Regions from separate parts of the Hymenobacter sp. NBH84 genome, predicted to be linked through region 2. Evidence: riboswitches for the same ligand, from Rfam matches in the RefSeq annotation. Region 2 holds a riboswitch; each other region holds the start of a gene.
What was found. A riboswitch is a leader RNA that binds a small molecule or an ion and turns the genes downstream of it on or off. The one in region 2 is predicted to bind S-adenosylmethionine.
Positions count from the first base shown of each region.

Region 1: linked by a shared signal. The riboswitch ahead of F1C16_RS04170 (homoserine dehydrogenase) and the one ahead of F1C16_RS15155 (O-acetylhomoserine aminocarboxypropyltransferase/cysteine synthase family protein) in region 2 are both predicted to bind S-adenosylmethionine.
Region 3: linked by a shared signal. The riboswitch ahead of metH (methionine synthase) and the one ahead of F1C16_RS15155 (O-acetylhomoserine aminocarboxypropyltransferase/cysteine synthase family protein) in region 2 are both predicted to bind S-adenosylmethionine.

Region 1 covers NZ_CP043644.1:998,944-1,006,801, forward strand. Annotated here, with positions in the region: gene F1C16_RS04150 (AarF/ABC1/UbiB kinase family protein) at 1-128, opposite strand, end outside; gene F1C16_RS04155 (TetR family transcriptional regulator C-terminal domain-containing protein) at 265-897, opposite strand; gene F1C16_RS04160 (deoxyribodipyrimidine photo-lyase) at 942-2,252, opposite strand; gene F1C16_RS04165 (SDR family NAD(P)-dependent oxidoreductase) at 2,403-3,119, opposite strand; gene F1C16_RS04170 (homoserine dehydrogenase) at 3,258-4,523, opposite strand; SAM riboswitch class I at 4,686-4,793, opposite strand; gene F1C16_RS04175 (pyruvate carboxylase) at 5,062-7,858, shown strand, end outside.
Region 2 covers NZ_CP043644.1:3,604,784-3,612,641, forward strand. Annotated here, with positions in the region: partial or broken gene F1C16_RS23050 (lysylphosphatidylglycerol synthase domain-containing protein) at 1-186, shown strand, start outside; gene F1C16_RS23055 (hypothetical protein) at 296-679, shown strand; gene F1C16_RS15145 (hypothetical protein) at 790-1,197, opposite strand; gene F1C16_RS15150 (LysM peptidoglycan-binding domain-containing protein) at 1,424-1,726, shown strand; SAM riboswitch class I at 1,940-2,056, shown strand; gene F1C16_RS15155 (O-acetylhomoserine aminocarboxypropyltransferase/cysteine synthase family protein) at 2,395-3,774, shown strand; gene metX (homoserine O-acetyltransferase) at 4,012-5,046, shown strand; gene F1C16_RS15165 (LD-carboxypeptidase) at 5,115-6,017, shown strand; gene F1C16_RS15170 (M28 family peptidase) at 6,075-7,097, opposite strand; gene cysS (cysteine--tRNA ligase) at 7,205-7,858, opposite strand, start outside.
Region 3 covers NZ_CP043644.1:4,470,907-4,478,764, forward strand. Annotated here, with positions in the region: gene F1C16_RS18740 (GMC family oxidoreductase) at 1-139, opposite strand, end outside; gene F1C16_RS18745 (gluconate 2-dehydrogenase subunit 3 family protein) at 266-874, opposite strand; gene F1C16_RS18750 (SDR family oxidoreductase) at 1,049-1,921, opposite strand; gene F1C16_RS18755 (SDR family oxidoreductase) at 2,085-2,963, opposite strand; gene F1C16_RS18760 (alkene reductase) at 3,200-4,324, opposite strand; gene F1C16_RS18765 (PA14 domain-containing protein) at 4,481-5,650, opposite strand; SAM riboswitch class I at 5,875-5,986, shown strand; gene metH (methionine synthase) at 6,059-7,858, shown strand, end outside.

The sequences.
Region 1 (7,858 bases), 2.2 Mb from region 2:
CCCACAGCCCGCTTGGCGTAGTGCTTCACGTAGTTGGCGCCCACGTTTAAGCCCGTTTTGGCGAAACGGGCGGCGCGTGCCACTTTAGTAGTGGGTAGGGAAACGAGCGGCTTAGGAGAATCAGACATTGGGATGAAATAGAGTAATAGAACGTCATTTCGACCAGCGGGAGAAATCTCGCGTGCTTCGGTAATTACCTGCTGGAGTTAGCACGCGAGATTTCTCCCGCTGGTCGAAATGACGTTCTTTCAAGAGTAAACAACCCTACCGGCTCTGCACCAGGAACCGCACGAAGTCCACGGCAGAGTCCAGGGTGTTGCGGCCTACCAGGTCGAAGCTGAGTGTCACGGCTTTTTCGATGGCCGCGTCGGTGCGCTCGAAGCCCAGGGAATCGTCTTTGGCGAAGAAGCCCAGCACAAACAGCATCTGCTGCCAGAAGGCGCGGGGGTATTTCTCCTGAATCATGGGGCGGGAAGCCACTTCCTCAGTGCGCCGACCATCGCGCAGAATATCGGCCACGAACTGCTCGAAGCCCTGGCGGAAATCGTCCAGAATACGCGGCGTCATGCCGGGCATCTTAGATAGCGAGTAGCGCAACGACCACAACGCGTAGCTGCGGTTTTGCTTCAGAATTTCCAGCAGCGTGTAGTAGAAACCCAGCAGTTTTTCGCGGGCGCCGTACTGCTCCCACACGGGTTCCTCGGCGGCGCGGGCGCGGGCCTGGCGCCCAAAATCAGCCCAAATCTCGCGGTCGATGGCCGCGAAGGTAGAGTAGTGCTGGTAGAATTCGGCCTCGGTAGCGCCCAGCTTGTGCATGAGCTTATAAACCGAAACCGGCGGCTGGCCCTTGCGCAGCACGTAGTCGAGATAAGCGAGTTTGATAGCTTCCTTTTCCATGATGGTATAACCGTTGAGTAGGGGTTTAAGTTGCCGATAAAAACCTATTTACGAGCGGCGCGGTAGGCATCCAGCGCACGTTGGCGGGCCTCCTTGTGGTCGACTATCGGCTGGGGGTAGGCGTCGGTGCCAAACTCGGGTATCCAATCCTTCACGTACTCCAGCTTGGGGTCGTATTTTTGGAGCTGACTTTCGGGACTGAAAATGCGAAACCACGGCGCCGACACCACGCCCGTGCCGGCCGTCCACTGCCAGTTGCCGATGTTGTTGCTCATGTCGTAGTCGATGAGCTTGTCGGCGAAATACTGCTCGCCCCATTTCCAATCAATCAGCAAATCCTTAATCAGAAAGCTGGCCGTGGTGATGCGGGCGCGATTGTGCATCCAGCCGGTTTCATTGAGCTGGCGCATGCCGGCATCTACCAGCGGAAATCCGGTGCGGCCCTCGCACCACGCCGCAAACTCCTCCTGGTTGTTGCGCCACTTGATGTGCCGAAAGGGCTTGTCGTAGCTTTCCTCCACGGTATTGGGAAAGTGCCAGAGCAACATCATAAAGTAGTCGCGCCAGATTAGCTCGTCCAGCAGCTTGTCGTTGAGGTCCTGCGCCTGACTCATTAGCTGCCGTACGCTGAGGGTGCCGTGGCGCAGGTGCACCGAGCGGTGCGTGGTGCCGTGGTCGTCGGCGAGGCGGTTGCGGGTTTTGTCGTAATCCTCTACGTAATTTTTATTGGGTAGGCGAGCGGGCGGTACGGGCTGCTCGTAGCGTTCAAACCCCATGTCAGAGAGGGTAGGGCGAGCCGGAGCATGCGCAATATGGTGCAGGTTTTCCTTGGTGAATAACCGCCGCGACGGCCGTTCCTGGAAGCTGTCGTCCTGCAAAGCGGCCCGCCAAGCCTTATTGTAGGGACCGTATACTTTAGGCGGTGTGCCCGCTTTGGTTAGCACCTCGTCCTTAGCAAAAATCACCTGGTCTTTGTGCGTCGTAAAGGGCACATCGTGCTTGTCCAACAGTTTGCCAATAGCCTCATCTCGTTGGCGGGCGTAGGGCTCGTAGTCCTCGTTGGTGTGCACGGCGGCTAGGTCGTAGTCCTTCAACAACTGCTCGAAAACCTCCTCCGGCTTGCCGTAAAACACCAGCATGGTGCCGCCGTTGTCCTGGGTTTCCTGCGCCAGCTGCTCCACGGCGTCGTAAATGAACGTCACGCGGGCGTCCTGCTTGCTGAGCAGTTTATCCAGAATGTCGCGGTCGAAAATGAACAGCGGTATTACCGGCGCATTGTCTTGCAAAGCGGCTGCTAGGCCGGTATTATCGGTGATGCGCAAGTCGCGCCGGTGCCAGAAAATCGTGATTTTCATAAGGGTTGTTTCTTATGCAACTGAAAAATCTGTCATCCTGAGCTTGCGAAGGACCTTCTCACGGTAGAACGACCATCGTAACAACGACTCGTTCTAGCGTGAGAAGGTCCTTCGCAAGCTCAGGATGACAGATTACAAAACATCACTGCCTTACTTCAACCGGCCCATGCCACCATGCACGGGCAAGACCTGGCCCGTGATGAAGCTGCTGTGGTCGGATAGTAGGAACGACGTCATGTAGGCCATATCCTGGGGCTGCCCCACGCGCTGCAAGGGGTGGCGCTTGGCGCTTGCCTCGGCCTTCTCGGGGGTGTTGAGGAGGGTAGCTGCCAGGGGCGTATCGGTGAGGGAAGGCGCGATGCAGTTCACGCGGATGTTAGCGCCAGCATACTCGGCGGCCAGGGCGCGGGTGAGGCCTTCCACGGCGGCTTTCACCGTGGCCACGCTGGTATGAAAACTCATGCCCGTTTCGGCGGCTACGGTGCTGAAAAGCACGATGGAAGCGCCATTGGCTTTTTTCAGCCGCTTCACCACGGCCTGCACCACTTGCACAGCACCCAGCACGTTCAGCTCAAAATCCTGCCGAAAATCAGCCGGCGCAATGCGCTCGAAGGGCCGTAGCCGAATGCTGCCGGGGCAGTATACCACACCGTGCAAGGTGTCGGGTAGGGAGTCGAAAGCGGTAGCGGCAAGGGGCTGCGTAACGTCGAGGGGTAGGAAGGTGGTGCCCAACTCGGCCAGCTCCGGCGACTCGTGCCGCGAGGCCGTGAACAGATTGGCTTTCAGGCCATGCAGCAGGTGAGCTGTAGCCAAGCCAATACCGGAGGATGCACCTACCAGGAGAATATTCTTATCAGCAAATTCCATGAAAAGCGAAGCAAGTGAACGGTTGAGTTTCTGCTACGCAGGAATGGCTGTAGGTGGTTATTACCAGCTCAAAAAAGCTCGACAGCTAGCAGGATTCTTTCCCGATAGCCGTCGAACTATAAGTTGATAGACAATCAATTACTCGGCAAAATACGCGGCGGCTCCGGCGAGCTGGGTATCGGCGGGCCGAGCGGTAGCTGCTGCTCGCAACGGGGTAGGGAGGCGCACTACGCAAATGCCGGGCAGCCGCAGCCACTCGGCTTGCGCCAGTTGAGCCAGCCCAATGGTACCTGTGAGGTAATGCCCGCGCACGGCCGAGCGGAAGGTTTCGTGCACCCGCGTGAAGTCGGCTTCCTGGGGGACATGCTCGTCCGTGAACGTCACCAGCACGTCTACTTCAGCAGCGTCGGGCGTCAGGGCTGAGTCGATGTTCTGGCTGATTTTCTTGTACTCGTAACGGTAGCCGTAGGTAAGGGCCGACAAGTCGCTGAGCACGGCCGAGGCGGTAGGCACCGCGCCTGCCCCGCGGCCCAGAAAAAACTGTCGGTCGGCAAAGCCGCTCTGGGTGATAAGGCCGTTGTACTCGTCCTGCACCCGTGCTAGCTCGTGCTCGGGGCGCACCAGGGTAGGCAGTACGGCAGCCGCCACGTTGCCGTCGGGGAGGCGGCGAGCCTCGGCAATGAGCTTGAGCGACAGGCCTTTCTCGCGGGCGTAGTCCGAGGCCAGGTCGCTTAGGCGGTCGATGCCCACGGCTAGGATTTGCTGGGGCGAGGTCACCAGTCCGAACGCGTGCGTGAGCAGCAGCACCAGCTTGTTGCGGGCGTCCAGACCTTCCACATCTAAAGCAGGATTGCTCTCGGCGAAGCCCAACGCCTGCGCCTTGCTTAGGGCCTCGGCAAAGGAAATGGCATCGCGGTGCATGGCCGTGAGAATGTAGTTGGTGGAGCCGTTGATGATGCCCTCCACCGCTTCCAGTAAGTCGGTGTCGTAGTATTCCTCCAGGTTCCGAATGACGGGTAAGCTGGCGCAGGCGGCAGCCTCATAGAGCAACGGAGTGCCGGTTTGACGCTGCAATTCTATCAGCTCGGGCAAGTGCTCGGCCAACATCTTTTTGTTGGCCGTCACCACGGCTTTGCCCCGGCGCAGGGCCTCGGTCACGATGTGGTAGGCTTTGTCAGCGTCGTCAATCAACTCCACAATCACGTTCAAGGACTCATCATTCAGCAGATCGGCGCGGTCGAACGTAAACAGCTCGGTGGGTAGGCTGCGCTGCTTGGCGCGGTCTTTCACGCCAATGCGGCCAATGCGGGCGCGCAGGCCGGGCGTGCGTTCTAAAACAGTGTGCAGGCCCTGGCCTACCACGCCAAAACCAAATAAACCAATACGGATGTCGGAGCGAGTCATGCGGAAAACGAAATCAAGGCAGCGGCTACTGCCGTAGGTGAGGGAAAATTTCGCCTCCACCCCAAAGCATCTCACCAAGATTTCTTCCCGAAAAGGCCCAAAAAAAGCCCTTCCGACAAGTCAGAAGAGCCAAACCCCAAAACGGGGCACTAAGCCTTTCGTAACTTATCTTCATCTGCTGTCGCAGATTCAGGATGTAGCACCTTGTAGCTATGACTACCGGTTGCTAAGGCATCGCAGGGCCTGTCCCTCCGCCTTTCTTGATAAGTGCTCCGTTGTGGGAGCGGTAGGGCAAATATACGAGGCCCGCGGTTGGCGGCAAGTATTTGCTTTCGTACTTGCTCGTAGCACTACCCACAATCGCCTTCGCACTCGCTCGGCTATGCCGAGCGAGTGCGAAGGTGAGTGCATGAGTACAAAATTGAATGGAAGTGCCTAATAATTGTCATTTTGATCGTAAAAAGCAGCCTTTTTTGTCCTTTCTGTTAAATTATTGCCTAGTTTGAGGCCGCGCTGACTAAAACACCACTACCTACTCATGAACATTCGCAAACTCCTCGTTGCCAATCGGGGCGAAATTGCCATTCGCGTAATGCGTGCCGCTACCGAATTGGGCATCACCACGGTAGCCGTATACACCTTCGAGGACCGCTACTCCCTGCACCGCTACAAGGCTGATGAGGCCTATCAGATTGGCGAAGACGACGAGCCGCTGAAGCCCTACCTCGACATTGAAGGCCTGCTGCGCATAGCCAAAGCCAACGGTGTAGACGCCATCCACCCCGGCTACGGGTTTTTGAGCGAAAACGCGACCCTGGCCCGGCGCTGCGGCGAGGAAGGCATCATCTTCGTGGGGCCGCGGCCCGAGGTGATGGAGGCGCTCGGCGACAAGGTGCGCGCCAAGGAAGTGGCCTTGCGCGAGCAAGTGCCTATTATTCAGAGCAGTGAAGAAGAGTTGAATGACTTCGAAACAGCTCGCGCCGAAGCCAACCGCATCGGCTACCCCGTAATGCTGAAGGCTGCCAGCGGCGGCGGCGGTAGAGGCATGCGCGTCATCCGCGACGACGACCAGCTGGAGAAAGGCTTCTTCGAGGCCCGCAACGAAGCCCTGAAAGCATTCGGCGACGACACCGTATTCCTTGAGAAGTTTGTGGAGCAACCCAAGCACATTGAGGTGCAGGTAGTGGCCGACGCCTACGGCAGCGTAACGCACCTCTACGAGCGCGACTGCTCGGTGCAGCGCCGCTTCCAGAAGGTAGTGGAGGTAGCGCCCGCCCTGGGCCTAGCCGAGGAACTACGCGAGCAATTATACGACTACGCCCTGCGCCTGGCCCGCGCCGTGAACTACAACAACGTGGGCACGGTGGAATTTCTGGTGAAGCCGGAGGAAGGTGAGATTTACTTCATTGAGGTGAACCCGCGCATTCAGGTAGAGCACACTGTCACGGAAATGGTCACGGGTGTCGACCTCATCAAAACCCAGCTTTACATCGCGTCGGGCTACCACTTGCAGGACCCCGAAATCAACCTCGACCCGCAGGTGCGGCCCCGCATTACGGGCTTTGCGTTGCAGTGCCGCCTCACCACCGAAGCGCCCGAAAACGACTTCAAGCCCGACTACGGCACCATTGTGGCCTACCGCTCGGCGGGCGGTTTCGGTATCCGGCTGGACCAGGGCTCGGTGTACCAGGGCGCCAAGATTCTGCCGTTTTTTGACTCGCTGCTGGTGAAGGTGTCGGCCCAGGCGCCTACCCTTAAGGAGGCGGCCGAGCGGATGCTGCGCACCCTATCGGAGTTCCGGATTCGGGGTGTGCGCACTAATATTCAGTTCCTGCAAAACATTGTGGCGCACCCTGATTTTCAGAATGGTAGCGCCACCGTCGACTTCATCAAAGACCATCCCGAGCTATTCAAGTTTGAGGTGCGCCAAGACCGTGGGACCAAGCTGCTGACCTTCCTGGGCGACATCATCGTGAACGGCAACCCCGACGTGCACGGCGCCCAGGACCCGGCCCGCGACCTGCCCAAGCCCAAGCTACCCCACTACGACGCCACCGCACCCTACCCCCCCGGCACCAAAAACCGCCTTACCGAACTAGGTCCTGAGGGCTTTGCCAAGTGGCTGCGCGAGGATACCCTCATTCACTACACCGATACTACCCTGCGCGACGCCCACCAGAGCCTGTTGGCCACGCGCATGCGCACCTTTGATATGCTGAAGGTGGCGGAGCGCTTCGCCAAGCAGCACCCCCAGACGTTTTCGCTGGAGTGCTGGGGCGGTGCTACCTTCGATGTGGCCCTGCGCTTCCTGCACGAAGACCCCTGGGAGCGCCTGGCCAAGCTGCGCGAGGCCGTGCCCAACATCCTGCTACAAATGCTGATTCGGGGCGCCAACGGCGTGGGCTACAAGGCCTACCCCGACAACCTGGTAGAGCGCTTTGTGCAGCAGAGCTGGGAAACCGGCATCGACGTGTTCCGCATTTTTGATTCGTTGAACTGGATGCCGGGTATGGAAAGCTGCATCCGGTTTGTGCGCGAGAAGACGGGGGGGCTGGCCGAGGCTAGCATCTGCTACACCAACGATTTGCTGGACCCGCAGAACAAGAAATACAACCTCGATTACTACCTGCGCCTGGCCCGACAAATTGAGGACGCCGGCGCAAACATTCTGTGCATCAAGGATATGGCGGGCCTCCTGAAGCCCTATGCCGCGCAGGAGCTGATTGCCGGCCTGCGCGATACCATCAGCCTACCTATTCACCTGCACACCCACGACACCAGCAGCCTGCAAGCCGCTACCTACCTCAAGGCTGTGGAAGCAGGTGTGGATGTGATTGACGTGGCCTTGGGAAGCCTGTCAGGGCTAACCTCGCAGCCCAACTTCAACGCCACCGTGGAGATGCTACGCCACACGCCCCGCCACCGCGAGTTCGACCAGCAGAGCCTCAACGAGTTCAGCAACTACTGGGAAGGCGTGCGCACCTACTACCAGCCGTTTGAGTCGGGCTTGAAAGCTGGGTCGGCCGACGTGTTCCAGCACGAAATTCCGGGTGGGCAGTACTCCAACCTGCGCCCGCAAGCTGTAGCGCTGGGCCTGGGCGACAAGTTCGAACTGATCAAAAAGACCTTTGCCGATGTCAATCAGCTCTTTGGCGACATCACCAAGGTCACGCCTTCTTCGAAGGTAGTAGGCGATATGGCGCTGTTCCTGGTGTCCAACAACCTTACCACCCAGGATGTGTGGGACAAAGGCCAGACGCTAAACTTCCCCGAATCGGTGCAGAGCCTGTTTCGCGGCGATATTGGGCAGCCCGAAGGCGGTTGGCCCGAGGGCT
Region 2 (7,858 bases):
CTGGATAATATGTACTATGTGGTGCTGGTTCCGCTAGTGGTGCTGCTGGCCGGCGAGGGCCTCTACCCCGACGAAACCCTGCACAGCGGCCTCATCACTACCTTGCAAATTGCCTTTGTGCTGAGCTACGTGATGGTGTCGCTTTACTCTGGGCTGATGTTGTACGCGCTGTTTATCAACCCCATATCGGTGCGACGGTTTCTGGTGCGGTTCTTTTCGTGGCAGCTGCTGCGGCGGTGGCGTGGCAGCGCCTACCAGCACGGCGCCGAGATGGTAGCGGCCTCGGCCCAGCTGCGTGGCAACGGCGCGGGCTACTGGCTGCGCGCCATCTTCTCTACCATTTTTCGTCTGGACGGCCCGCTACGCGGTTATCGGCTGCATTATTGCCGCTTTCATTCAGGTTACGGGCCACGATTTTGCCATGATTTTCGCCCGCAACCTTACCTACAAAGTAATTCTGTTGCTGGCTATTACGCCCGGTGGCGCAGGTATTGCCGAAGGTGCTTTCCCTACCTTCTTCGGCAAGTTCATCGGCACGCCCACCATGACCAATTTCATTGTGCTACTCTATCGCATCACTACCTACTACCTGTACCTGGTATTCGGCGCCATTTTCCTGCCGCGGTGGGTAGGCCGGGTGTTTGGCCGGCGAGCAGCGGCCGAGGTTATGGCGTCGTAACGAGCCTACCCCTCCTACACAACACAAAAGGCCCGCTGACTATCTTCGTCAGCGGGCCTTTTGTGTTGTGTGTCAAAGCTCATTCGACACTTAAAACCCAACCAATATTTCTATTGAGCTTCCAGCATCATCTGCGAGCCGTCGGGAGCTTTCAGCGTGATTTCATCCTTGGTCAGGTTCACCACGTCGAACGTCATAGAATTGGGCGCGCCAGTAGGCGTGAGGGTAATTTTCTTGGCCGTTTGGTCGAAGGTGTAGTTGCCCTGCATGCTCTGCGCGGGCGACGACATATTGAACGAACCATTGGAGTAGAATTTTAGCTCTGTTTTCTTGTCGGCGCTGGTTTGGGCCACTTTTTCGCCGGCGGCATTGGTTTCTTTGTCAGTTGTCCAGGTTTTGCTGTCGGTGCCATAGAGCAGGTTGGTTTCGCCTACTTTGTTTTCTGAGCTACAGCTAGCCATGAACAGAGACACTAGTACCAACAGGCTGGCTAGGTAAGAAAGAGGAGAACGTTTCATAGGGAGGAGTGAAATGGGGTGAATAAAGCAAATCGCACAATACGGTATAGCACTGCGCCGATATTGCGACTTCTACGCCCCTAGCTCGAAAGAGTTTACCACACGCAAGCGCTACCGTGCTCCGCACAACCAAAATGCCCGGCAAGCGTAAGTTACGCAAGACCGTATGAGGCTCAGCCACATGCGGTTTTTCCTAGTTCCCTCACCTCCTAGCATTTGATATATCATGGGACTCTTTGATTTTCTGAATAAAGGCGAAGAAAAACCTGTTGCCCCCGCCGCCGGGACGCCCAACGCCAATGCCGACACCGATTTCTTCGGCAACAGCAAAGCCGATACCACTACCGCAGCAGCTACCACGAGCGAAACCTACACGGTAGTAAGCGGCGACTCGCTCTCCAAAATTGCTAAAAACCACTACGGCGACGCCAGCAAGTGGCACCAGATTTACGACGCCAACAAAGGCACTATTGGCAGCAACCCCGACAAGATCGAGGTGGGCCAAGTGTTACAATTGCCTAAGCTCTAAGCTAACCCAATATATCAAAAAGCCGCTTTCTGCTACAGAAAGCGGCTTTTTTTCTTGTATATACCTCTCTCCTACGGCCCTCGCAGCCCCATTGCATTTCCGGCCGTCGTGTCGAAAAAATATTTTCGTTAAAGTTTGGATTTTAAAATCCTGCCTTTACATTTGCAACCACCAACCCGGTACTCCCCCAACACGCTGGGGTAGTTTTTTTGAGATTTATACAGAAGTGGCGAGAGAACAGGCTCCGTGACCCACTGGCAACCATCCGCAGAAGCGCGACAGGTGCCAATTCCTGCCCGCTTGGCGTATTGCCGGTGGGAACTATAACCTTGAGTACCACATGTTGCTTTCATCCGACTTCATCCCTACCCACCCGCACACTCCGGCCGCCTCGTCGCGCTCCGAAAGTTTTGCGGGTTCTTGCATTTCGCTGGCTGCTGCGCCGATGCGAATGCGAATGTGTTGGGGTTGTCGGATGTAGCTCTTTGATGCTGCCGTAGCGCGCATCGCTTCTTTTCCTTGCCAGCACGCCACTTGTTGCCCTGCGCACAAGCGGCCCTCTCCTCCGACGCATGCCCTGCTGCGTCCCTGGCCCGGCTCCGACAGCCCCTAGAGTTTCCTAATTCTACTTTTTTCTTCTTCTCTGACTCGTTTTTTTCGTTTTCCATATGTCTACGCAGAACCTCCACTTCGAAACCCTCCAACTCCACGCCGGCCAACAACCCGACCCTACCACGGGTGCCCGTGCCGTACCGTTGTACCAAACTACTTCCTACGTGTTCAAAAACGCGGAGCACGGTGCTAACCTGTTTGCACTGAAGGAGTTTGGCAACATCTACACCCGCCTAATGAACCCCACCACCGACGTGTTTGAGCAGCGCGTGGCGGCTCTGGAAGGCGGGGTAGCGGCTGTGGCAGTAGGCTCGGGCCAGGCGGCGCAGTTCATCGCCCTCAACAACATCTTGCAGGCCGGCGACAACTTCGTGAGCACCACCTACCTCTATGGTGGCACCTACAACCAGTTTAAGGTAGCATTTAAGCGGCTGGGCATTGAAGTGCGTTTCGCCGATGGCGACAAGCCCGAGGAATTTGAGAAGCTGATTGACGACAAAACCAAGGCTATCTACCTGGAAACCATCGGCAACCCCAGCTTCAGTATTCCAGACTTCGAGAAGATTACGGCTATTGCCAAAAAGCACGACCTGCCGGTGGTAGTAGACAACACCTTTGGGGCGGGCGGCTACCTGTTCCGTCCCCTGGAGCACGGCGCGCACATCGTGGTAGAATCGGCCACGAAGTGGATTGGCGGCCACGGCACCAGCGTGGGCGGCGTGATTGTAGACGGCGGCAAGTATGACTTCGGCAACGGCAAGTTCCCGCAGTTCACGGAGCCATCGGATGGCTACCATGGTCTGGTGTTCAACGACGTATTTGGGGTAGGCGGGCCATTTGGCAACATCGCTTTTGCCATTCGGGCACGGGTAGAGGGCCTGCGCGACTTCGGTCCCGCCATCAGCCCCTTCAACTCCTGGCAGCTACTGATTGGCCTGGAAACGCTCTCGTTGCGCGTGGAGCGCACGGTAGAAAACACCCTGAAAATTGCGAACTGGCTGGAGCAGCATCCGCAAGTGGAATCGGTGAACTACCCTGGTCTACAAAGCAGCCCCTACTACCCCCTGGCGCAGAAATACCTGCCCAAAGGCGCAGGCGGCGTGCTTACATTCAGCATCAAAGGCTCGAAGGAAACGGCTACTCAGTTCATCGACAACCTGAAGCTAGTGAGCCACTTGGCCAACGTAGGCGATGCCAAAACGCTCATCATCCAGCCTTCGGCTACCACGCACCAGCAGTTGTCGGAAGCAGAGCAGCTAGCCTCGGGCGTGATGCCTACCTCCCTGCGCCTCTCAGTAGGCATTGAGCACTTTGAAGACATCAAAGGTGACCTGCAACAAGCTTTTGATGCGGTGAAAAACCTCGCTACCCCCGACGAGTCGGAGGAGGCGCTGCAAAAGCCAGCCAAGGAGCACGTGCAGCCGCTGGAAGTATAAGCCTGTCATTTGGAACGCAGTGAGAAATCTGAGTGAAGACCCCAGGTTTTACTCAGATTTCTCACTGCGTTCGAAATGACAATCTAATTGGTCCGGTGCCGACTGGGTTTTGTTTTTGGGGTGGGACTTTTAAACGTTCCCTCGGCACCGGCTCCAATTTGAGGTATATTCTATGCGCAGGAAGTGCGTACCGGGCGCACGATGGCGGCCGGTACCACTGCCTGCTTTTCGCGTTTTATGGAGGATTCAACTCACCTTTTTGTATCACCTGAGCCCTTTCCGCTGGAGAGTGGCACCTCCCTACCCCAGATGCATGTGTCTTACTGCACCTGGGGTACGCTGAATGCCGCTGGCACCAATGTGATATGGGTGTGCCACGCACTCACGGCCAACGCCGACGTGCTGACGTGGTGGCCCGGCTTGTTTGGTGCGGGCTTTTACTACGATCCGGCCGACTGGTTTATCGTGTGCGCCAATGTGCTGGGCTCCTGCTACGGCTCCACGGGGCCACTCACGCCAGCCGCGCCCGGCGCACCGGCGCCCTACCAGGCGTTTCCCCTGGTCACCATCCGCGACCAGGTGGCCGCCCACGAGTTGTTGTGCCAGCACCTGGGCATCACACAAATTCACACGCTGATAGGTGGCTCGCTAGGCGGGCAACAAGCCTTGGAGTGGGCCGTGCAGCAGCCTGCTTTATTCGAGCATTTGGTGGTGCTGGCTACCAGCGCCCAGCATTCGCCCTGGGGCATTGCCTTCAACGAAGCCCAACGCATGGCCATTCTGGCTGACCCTACCTACCACGCGGCCACACCCGACGGCGGCCAGGCTGGCTTGCAAGCAGCTCGGGCCGTAGCGCTCCTCAGCTACCGCACCTACGATGCCTACGGCCAAACGCAGCAGGAAGACACCGACGAGAAGCTCACTGATTTCCGCGCCAGCGCCTACCAGCGCTACCAGGGCCAAAAGCTCGCGGCTCGTTTCGATGCGTATTCTTACGTAACGCTATCGAGGGCTATGGACTCGCACAATTTGGGTAGGGAACGAGGAGGCGCAGCAGAAGCACTGGCCCGCATCCGGGCGCATACGCTGGTTCTGGGTATTTCTTCCGATGTGCTGTTTCCGCCCAGCGAGCAGCAATTCCTAGCGCAGCACATTCTCGGCGCCACCTACGCCGAAATGGACTCCTGCTACGGGCACGATGGCTTTTTGATTGAGGTAGAGCAGATTGCGCACCACTTGGCGCAGTTCTATGCTACTGCGCTAGCCCAGTAGCTACACTTGCTCACCTATATAAGTAGTGTGTTTGTTGAGTAGGTTTGCGCCGAACAAGCTGCTACGTTATGCCTACCCTCCCTCCGACCCTCCGACCCGGCGACCGGGTTGCCATTGTTTGCACCGCCCGCAAAGCCTCGCACGAAGAGCTTGTCGCCGCCGTTGCTACCCTCACTGTATGGGGCCTAGAGGTAGTACTGGGTGCGTCCACCAACGTAGCGCAGCATCAGTTTGGCGGCTCCGATGAGGTACGCCGGCAGGATTTGCAGCAAATGCTGGACCGCTCCGATATCCGCGCGATTCTGGTGGCGCGGGGTGGCTACGGCACCACCCGCATCCTCGACCAGGTAGACTTTTCTGGCTTCGCTGCCAACCCTAAATGGGTAGCCGGCTTCAGCGACATCACGGCCCTCAACTGTCATTTGCTGGCCCTGGGTCACGCCAGCATCCACGGCGTCATGCCGCTGCTGTTTCACCAGGCGGGCGGCGAGGCATCATTGGAAAGCCTGCGACAGGTGCTGTTTGGGGAGCCGGTTTCGTATGCTGTGCCGGCGCACCCGCTCAATCGCATAGGCACGGCCGAAGGTGAACTGGTAGGCGGCAACCTTAGCCTACTCCAAACAATCACCGGCACTGCTTCCGATGTGTCTACGGCCGGGCGCATCTTATTTTTGGAAGACGTAGAAGAATATCTCTACAGCATCGACCGGATGCTGGTGCACCTCGACCGCACCGACAAGCTGCGTAACCTGGCGGGGCTAGTGGCCGGTCATTTCTCGGCCCCACAGGACAATACAGTGCCTTTCGGGCAAACGCCGGAGGAAATTATTGCCACCTACGCCAGCAAGTATGAGTTTCCGGTAGCATACGGTTTTCCGGTAGGCCACGAGCCCGAGAATATGGCGCTGGTGGTGGGCCGCCGGGCACGGTTGGTAGTAGGTGAGGACGGTACACAACTACAGTACTTATAAAAGCAAAGGGCCACCGCGTTGTAACGCGGTGGCCCTTTGCTTTTATAGATAACTTGTTTACTCTCCGTAAATCGTCGTCAGCACCGTTTGGCCCACGGCTTTGAGCGTGCGCTTGTCGATGATGTCCATGTTATCGAGGGTGGTGTGGTGGTAGGCGGGGAAGTACTCGTCGCCAACGGGTAGGTGGTCGATGATGTCGATGGTGCGCACGCCGGCCTGGTTGGTGTACACGTGGTCGTCGTCAATGCCGGGCGCACTCTGGAACAGGAAATAATCGGAGTAGCCGAGGTTGGAGGCGTTGTTCCACACCTTGTCTACCACGTCCTTGGCATTCTGTACCGACAGTTCCTCGCGGCTGAATTTGGCATTCTGGGCGCCTACCATATCCAGCAAAATCCCGAAGCTGGGGTTGTAGTTGGCCGGCACTTTGTTTTTGGCCCAATACTGTGAGCCCAAGCACCAGCTGTCGGTGCCGTCGGTAATACGGTTTTTCAACTCGCCTTGGGTTGATTCGTCGTAACCGTAGTCTTCGGAGTCAAACAGGATGAAGTCGATGCCCACGTTGGGCTCCAGGCTATCGGGCTGCATGCTGAGCTGGCGGGCCATTTCCAAGGCAATGCCCACGCCGCTGGCGCCGTCGCTGGCCCCATCGAGCGGGGCGTTTTTGTTCTCTTTGTCTTTATCAGCAAACGGGCGCGTGTCCCAGTGGGCAAACACCGCCACGCGCCGCCCCGCCTGCGGGTTGAACTGCGCAATGATGTTGCGGCTGCGCAGCATCTTACCATCAAACGCCATCGCCTCAAACGGCTGCTCGCGCACACTTAGCCCAAAGCTTTTAAACTTGTCTACAATCCAGTTGCCGGTGGCTACGTGGGCCTTGGAGTTGGGCACACGCGGCCCAAACGCTACCTGCTTAGCTGTGTAGGCATAGGCCGAGTCGGCGTTGAAAGCGGGGGCTTTGGGTAGGGCAGGCGTTTCGGGTGCGGTGGCGGTGGTTTCGGCCTGGTTGTCTTTCTTACAACCCGTTACGAGCAGCAGCAACGCCAGCGCAGGAGCCAGCCAGGAGAATTTTTGGGTCATTTTATTGAAATAAATAGCGCGCTAAGAACGTCATTCCTCGACAAGCCCAGAATGACGGTCAGACGAAGTGATTTTCTACGTCAAAACGTATTGCGTTAACGACAAACCTACTCTTCGCTGTACGCCCAATCAACACCTGCTTTGGTGTCTTTCACCACAATGCCCTGCTCTTTAAGCGCGGCCCGGATTTCGTCCACTTTTGCGTAGTCTTTGGCAGCTTTGGCTTCTTGGTAGAAGTGCAGCGTGAGGTGCAGCAGTTGCTCGGCGTCGGCGCGAGGCTCGTCGGCCAGGCCCAGAATGTCGGTCACCAACGCACGGTAGGCAGCGGTAGTTTCCTGCAACGCAGCCTCGCTCACGTTGGCGAGGGTAGCCAGATTGGCTCCGTAGCCGTTCAGCTTGCGCAGCAGGTTGAACAGGCTGGCCACGCAGCGGGCCGTGTTCAGGTCGTCGTTGAGGCCCACGAAGCAGTCGGCCGTCAGCTTGCGCAGCTCAGCATCGGCCTTTTCAGTGTCGGGGGCGCGCTCGGTACCTTCGGGTAGGGCCAGCTTGTCGAGTAGGCGCAGGCCGTTCATGAGCTTACGGTAGCCTTTGCGGGCGGCTTGCAAGCCTTCCTCCGTCACATCTATGGGCGAGCGGTAGTGGGCTTGCAGCAGGAAGAAGCGCACCACCATGGGCGAAAACACCTGCGACAGCGCCTCGGTGGTGCCGGCAAACAAGTCGGTGAGGGTGATGAAGTTGCCCGTCGACTTGCTCATCTTCGT
Region 3 (7,858 bases), 870 kb from region 2:
GGGCGGGTTGTTCCAGCGGGTCGCGGCTGGGGTCAGCCTGCAAGTCGTTTTCTTCGATTATTTCTTTGAGAAGCGGATCCTGAATCTCGGGTTGGAGGGGATTCAAAACGCCTTCTTCAGCTACTTCTTCCTCAGGCATAAAGGGAAAGGTGAAAGTGTGAGTCGTGAATTTGTGAATAGTGAGAGCAAGCTGTGGGTAAGTTGCTGATAGGGATTGCGTGCGTCAGCATGACGATAGGCAATCCTACCTTCACAACTTCACCTTTTACAACTTCACCTGTTCTTCCGGCTCGCGGGGGTCTAATTCGTTGAGTTGGAGGTGGTGCCAGCCGGGTACATCGGCCATGCCGACGTAGCCGATTTCTTCCTGCGCCAAGGGGTGGGCGTAGTAGTTCTCGGTGAGTTCAGCCAGCAGTTCCTCGAAAAAGCGAACCCCAGACATTTCCTGCCACACGTCGCCGGGCGCGGTGCCTTGCTGCACCGCGTTCAATACTTGGTCTTTCTGCTCGTCGCTGAGCGACAGAAACTTCTGCCCGAACATGGTTTCGGCGCTGTCGCGGATGCCGCCCAAGCCCATGCGGTAGGCTTCGCGGTCGGGGGGTAGGGCGTCGTAGCGCCAGCCGTCGGAGCCGCCTTCTAGCAGGCGCTTATCTACGGCCGGAGCCAGCTCAATGGGGTTGTCGGGGCGGTCGGGCTGCGGAAACAGGCGCGCCGCTACGGCGCGCAGCAATTCGTAGGTGGCACCATCGAGGTACTGCGGCTCGTACACGGGCGCGTCAAGGCGGGCTTGCAGCGCGTCGCGGGTAGCATCGGTCACGAGGTCGGTAGCCAGCAGCGCCCGTACGGTGCCTTCTGGGTAATGAGGAGAGGCCATAAGGAGGAGAAATGCGGCACCAATCAGTGTACCGACAGTTAACATCAGTTTCTACGGAGAAATACAAAACAGGGTGCCTGTTTCAAGCTAAACCGTAGAATTTATATGCATCAAACAAACAGCCCAGAGCATTTGCCCTGGGCTGCGGGGTGCTTCTGCGAAAAAGACAACTTTTTACTCGTCGCTGCTGGTCTTGCCGCCCGTTACGGGAATGAAGGCGCCGGTCATAAAGGAGCCGTCTTGCGAGGCGAGCAGCACGTAGGCGCCTACCAGCTCCTCGGGTTGGCCGGGGCGCTGCAAGGCTACCTCGTGGCCGTACTTGTCGATTTCAGAAGCAGGCATGGTGCCGGGGATGTTGGGTGTCCAGATAGGACCGGGCAGCACGGCATTCACCCGAATGCCCTTCTCGCCCAAGCTTAGCGCCAGCGACTTGGTGAAGGCGTGAATAGCGCCCTTCGACGAAGCGTAGTCGATGAGAATCTTGTTGCCGGTTTGGCCCACAATGCTACCCGTGTTGATGATGCAGTCGCCTTTTTGCAGGTGCGGCACGGCGGCCTGGGCCATAAAAATGTAGCCCATGATGTTGGTCTCAAACGTGCGCCGGATTTGCTCCACCGGAATGTCCTCGAATTTCTCCTGCGACATCTGGTAGGCAGCGTTGTTCACCAGAATGTTTAGGTCGCCCAACTCGTCGTGGGTGCGGCGCACGGCCGAAAGGCAGTTTTCGGGCTCGCGCACGTCGTATTTCAGCACCAGGCAGCGGCGGCCCGTGCCTTCCACCATGGATTTGGTTTTCTCGGCGTCTTCGTCGTTTTCGTTGTAAAGGATGGCCACATCGGCACCTTCCATGGCAAAGCCCAGGGCCACGGCCCGACCAATGCCGGAGTCGGCGCCGGTGATGAGGGCTACTTTACCCTCTAGCTTGCCGGCTGGCTTGTAGTAGGAAAGGTCGGAGTCGGGCTGCTGCTTCATATCGGCCTGTTTGGCCGGGTAGGGCAGCTTTTCGGCTTTCATATCATCCGAGGTAGGGCGAAATTCAGTGCTCATAGGAGTTTAGGTTAAGGTAGGAAGGGTTGGTGAGTAGGAATACGCAAAAGCACGGCGGTTGGCGGAAGCTGCGCCCAGAAAAAAGCTTCCGACCGGCACGGCCGGCGGAAGCTTTTGGGAAGGCCGTTGTGGGCACCGCGCCTCGCGCAGAGACGCGGCAAACTCAGCCGCCTTTGGGCATGCCGCCCGTTACTTCCAGTAGGCTACCCGTGGAGTAGCTACCGTCAGTCGAAGCGAAATACACGTAAGCTGGCGCCAGTTCCTCGGGCTGACCGGGGCGGCCCAGCATGGTAGCGTCGCCGAAGGTTTTCAAGTCCTCTTTCAGCATACCGCCGGGAATAAAAGGCGTCCAGATAGGGCCAGGCAGCACGGCGTTTACCCGGATTTTCTTGTCGCCCAGGTACTGCGCTAGGCTCTTGGTGAAGGTATGAATAGCGCCTTTGGTAGAGGCGTAGTCGATCTGGTGCTTGTTGCCTACCAAGCCTACAATGCTACCCGTGTTGATGATGGAATCACCTTCCTTCAGGAACGGAATGGCTGCTTGCGCCATGAAGAAGTAGCCCTTGATGTTGGTATCGAACGTGATGTGAATGTTTTCCTCCGGTATGGTCTCGAAGTTTTCGTAGCCCATCTGGTAGGCGGCGTTGTTTACCAGAATGTTGAAGCCGCCCAGCTCGGCGTGGGTGCGGCGCACGGCGTCGCGGCAGGCTTCTGCTGAGCGCACATCGCACTGAATCGACAAAAACTTGCGGCCCTGAGCGCGTACGGCCTGGCCTACTACTTCAGCGTCTTCGGCGTTGGTGTGATAAATAACGGCTACGTCGGCGCCTTCCATGGCAAACGCCAGCGCTACGGCCCGACCAATGCCGGAGTCGCCGCCCGTAATGAGAGCCACTTTGCCGGCCAGCTTGTTTGCTGGGTGGTAGCTCGACATATCCCAGTCGGGCTTCACATCCATGCCCTCTTCGCTGGTGGGGTAGGAGGTAGGTTTGGGGTCAATTTCGCTATTGGTAGGACGAGGTTCGTTGGGGTCAGTGCTCATGGTCAGAATAGTTTAGGTTGGTAAGGGATACGCAGGGTAGGGCGGAAGGTCAGGGGTAGGCCAAAAAGTTGTTGTGTTTAGAAATCCGTTCCAGAAAGTAACTCGCCCTGAAAACAGGAAAGCCTACCGCTCCGAGCAGTAGGCTTTCCTTGGTATAGCTAGATTACGTTGTAGGCAGTCGAAAACGGGGTGCCTGCATTCGGTACTTGGTCTTCAAAACGAAAACCGAGCAACGCTTATTTCTGCTCGATGTCCTGTGCCGCTTCCTTAGTTTCCTGCAACGAAGGATAATCCGTGTAGCCCTTCTCGCCGGCCACGTAGAACGTGGTAGGATCGGGGGTGTTGAGGGCGGCACCTTGCTCGAAGCGCTCCACCAGATCGGGGTTGGCAATGAACGGCACACCGAAGGCAATCAGATCGGCTTCGTTGTTAGCCAAGGCTGCCTCCGCAGTTTCCTGGGTGTAGCCACCGTTCAGGATAAAGGTGCCGTTGAAAATTTCGTGCAGCTTGGCGGCCACGGCCGGCCGGCTAGGCTGGGCCATGGGGTGGCCGGGTAGGGCCTCAATCACGTGCAGGTAGGCCAGGTTGAACTGGTTCAGTTGCTCCGTTACATAGCTGAACGTCGCCACTGGATCGGAATCCTGAATGCTGGCGCTACCCTGGGGCGAGAAGCGGATGCCCACACGGTCGGCGCCCAGCTCGTCTACCACGGCCTGCACCACTTCCAGCACAAAGCGGCTGCGGTTTTCTACGCTGCCGCCATACTCGTCGGTACGCTGGTTGGAGCCGTCTTGCAGGAACTGGTCGAGCAAGTAGCCGTTGGCGCCGTGAATTTCGGCGCCGTCAAAGCCGGCGGCTTTGGCATTGCGGGCGGCCTGGCGGAACTGGTCTACCACACCGGGGATTTCGCTCAGCTCCAGGGCGCGGGGGGTAGGCACTTCTTCCATGCCCTTGCCTGTGAAAGCCTTTGCGCCCTCCGGCTTAATAGCCGATGGCCCCACCGGCAACTCACCATTATGGAAAAACGGGTGCGATACACGACCCACGTGCCACAGCTGAATGTAGATGCGCCCGCCTGCTTCGTGCACCGCGTCGGTTACCTTTTTCCAGCCGGCCACCTGCTCCTCAGAGTAGATGCCGGGCGTGTTGATGTAGCCCACGCCTTGCTCCGATACCTGCGAGCCCTCCGTGATAATCAGGCCCGCCGAAGCGCGCTGCACGTAGTATTCCACGTGCATGTCGGTGGGCTTGTGCTCGGGGTTGTCGGCGCGGCTGCGCGTCATGGGGGCCATCACGAGGCGGTTGGGTAGGGAAAGAGCGCCCACGGTGAAGGGCGAGAAAAGATGGGTTGTCTGTGTCATGTTGAGTGGGTGTACAGCTACAGCAAAGGTGCTGCGCGTATCGGTGTCTACAACTCATGTTTGTACACGAATGTTTTGGCTGGTGCAGAGGTTATCAAATCTTAACACGCTCATGCTGCCGCGCCATCTTGCTCGCTGGTACTACTATCTATCACCCTACTGCGCCACAACCTCTACCCGCCGGTTGCGAGGCCGCTGGCGCGGGTCGCGGTTATCAGCCACTGGCCGGGTGCCACCATAGCCCACCGCCGCTAGCCGGAGCGAATCGATGCCTTGCTGCACCAGGTAGCGCCGCACTACCTGGGCACGTTTCTCAGAAAGATGTTGGTTGAGCGCCGCATCGCCTACATTATCGGTGTGGCCGGCTATTGCTAAGCGGAGCGCGGGCTGTTGCTCTAGGGTGCGGGCTAGCGCGTTCAGGGTAGGGTAGGAGGTAGGTAGCAACGCCGCCGTGCTGCGGGTGAAATAGAGGTTGGGTAACGTAAGGGTCTCGCCCTTCGTGAGCGTGTTCAGAGTAGGCAGAAGAAGAATTGGTGCTACAGCATCGGCGTCGGCTGCCTGGGGGCGCAACGCCGTAAGCGGCTGGATGGTGGCTGGGCGGCGCGTAGCCAGTTTGGTTTGCCGAGCCTTAGCCACGGATGCCACTTTGGAAGCAGTGGTAGTTGGTGGAGCACTGGGTGCGGCGGCTACTGTTGGCGGCAGAGTAGGGGTAGGGCGCGGCGCGGCTGTAGCCGGTAAAGAGGGGTAGAGGTAGCGCGTAGGAATAGGTGCCGGGTCAGTTTCGCCAAACCCTACGGCCTCACGCACCTTATCCCACCACGAAGGCTCCGTGAGAGGTGGTGTTTGCCAGGCCAGCAGCGCTCGGGTGTCGAAGTTTGCCTGAAAGTACTCCACTCGTATAGGGTAGTAGCGCCCAGCCTTCAAGATCATATGCGTAGAAGATATGGTAACTGGCTGATATTGCCAGGAGTCCAAGATTTGCTGCTGCCCAATCCATACGCGCATGCCATCGTCAGTAGCAATCTTGAATTTGTAAGTACCCGTCGAGGGAGCGTAGAGGTAGCCCGTCCAGCGTACCGAAAACCACTGGCCCGGCACCCCCGGCCCCGGCGATACATACCGCTCCGATGGTCGGCCGGGGGTAGGCGGGCTGTAGGTCCAGTCGAAGTCGATATTCTTATCGAGGCGAGTGAGTACCAGCTTCTCAAAGTCGCGCCCAGCATAGTACTGTCCTCGCAAACCCGTGCCGGCAGAAGGCGGCATAATAGTCTGCGCTAACACCGCACGGCTGAGCAGGAAACCAGAAAGCAGGAGGAAAATCCGCATAAGGTGCATAACCACGAAACCAGCGGGGGATAGATGCTCTGGGTTACTAGCCGCTGATGATACAAAATGCGGCAGAAGTAAAAGCCGTGACGATTTTTTCAACAGAGTGGCGCCTCCTACTCATCAAACAAGATTTTCGATCTACCAAGCCAACCTCGCGCAGCAGCCTCAGCAGAAAAGCCAGGACGGTTGTAATCTGAGCTTTGAGCTGTATCTTTGCGTATTACTTATCCAGAAAGACCGAGGGATTGGGCCCTGTGACGTCTTGGCAACCTGACATATTACAAGGTGCCAACTCCCATTTCGCCCTAGCTATTGGGCGGAAGAAGATAAGTACAGGAACCTGCTTCGGCGGTTTTCTCTTTCTGGATAAGCTTTCGTACCCGCTGCTTTCCCGAAGGAAAATCCATGAAGACGACCTGCCCCGACTCCCCGCTCTACGACATCCTCCAACGCCGCCTCCTGATCCTAGACGGCGCCATGGGCACCATGATTCAGCGCTACACGCTGACGGAGGAGGACTTTCGCGGCCCGCGGTTTGCCGACCACGCCAAGCCCCTGCGCGGCAACAACGACCTGCTCTCGCTCACGCGCCCCGACATCATCAAGAGCATCCACGCGGAGTACTTTGCCGCTGGTGCCGATATGGTGGAAACCAATACTTTCTCCGGCACCACCATCGCCCAGGCCGACTACGCGCTGGAACACATTGTATATGAGCTGAACTACGAGTCGGCGCGGCTGGCCCGCGAAGTAGCCGACGAGTTTACGGCCAAGGACCCCAGCAAGCCGCGTTTCGTGGCCGGCGCCATTGGCCCGACCAACCGCACCGCCTCCCTCTCGCCCGATGTGAACCGCCCCGGCTTCCGCGCTGTGACCTTCGACGAGCTGGCCCACGCCTACCACGAGCAAGTGCGTGGCCTGGTAGACGGTGGCTCCGACGCCCTGCTCATCGAAACCATCTTCGACACGCTGAACGCCAAGGCGGCCCTGTACGCGGTGCAGCAGTTCTTCGATGAAGGCGGCCGGCAGGTGCCCATCATGATTTCCGGTACCATCACCGACGCTTCGGGCCGTACCCTGAGCGGCCAGACGGTAGAGGCGTTCTGGAACTCCATTCGTCACCTGCCCCTACTCAGCGTGGGCCTGAACTGCGCCCTCGGTGCCGATCAGCTTAAAGTATATGTGAAGGAGTTGAGCCGCATTGCCGACGTGCACATTTCCGCCTACCCCAACGCTGGCCTACCCAACGCCTTTGGTGGGTATGATGAGTCGGCCGAGGAGTTTGCGGGTTTGGTGGAAGGCTACCTCACCGATGGCCTCGTGACGGTGGTAGGCGGCTGCTGCGGCACCACGCCCCAGCACATTGCCGAGCTGGCCCGCCTGGCCGACAAGTACAAGCCGCGCACCCTACCCAAGGTGCCGCCCGCTACCCGCCTGAGCGGGTTGGAGCCGTTCGGTATCACCGAGCAGAGCTTATTTGTGAACGTGGGCGAGCGGTGCAACGTGACCGGCTCGCGCGCCTTCGCCCGCCTCATTCGTACCGGCAACTACGAAGCTGCCCTGGCGGTAGCCCGCGACCAGGTAGAAGGCGGCGCCCAAGTCATCGACGTGAACATGGACGAAGGCATGCTCGATTCGGAGCAGGCCATGACCACCTTCCTCAACCTGATTGCCTCCGAGCCCGACATTGCCCGTGTGCCCGTCATGATCGACTCCTCGAAGTGGAGCGTGCTGGAAGCTGGCCTGAAGTGTGTGCAGGGCAAGAGCATTGTCAACTCCATTTCCCTCAAGGAAGGCGAAGAAGTATTTAAGGCCCGTGCCCGCACGGTGCGCCAGTACGGCGCGGCCGTGGTGGTGATGGCCTTCGACGAAAACGGCCAGGCCGACAGCTACGAGCGCCGCATCGAAATCTGCCAACGCAGCTACGATATCCTGGTAAACGAGGTCGATTTTGCGCCCGAAGACATCATCTTCGACCCCAACATCCTGACCGTGGGCACCGGCATGGAGGAACATCGCAACTATGCGCTGGACTTCATTGCGGCGGTGCGTTGGATCAAGCAGAACCTGCCCGGCGCCCTCACCAGCGGCGGCGTCTCGAACATCAGCTTCTCCTACCGTGGCAACGACGTAGTGCGTGAGGCCATGCACTCGGCCTTCCTCTACCACGCCATCAAGGCGGGCCTGGATATGGGCATCGTGAAC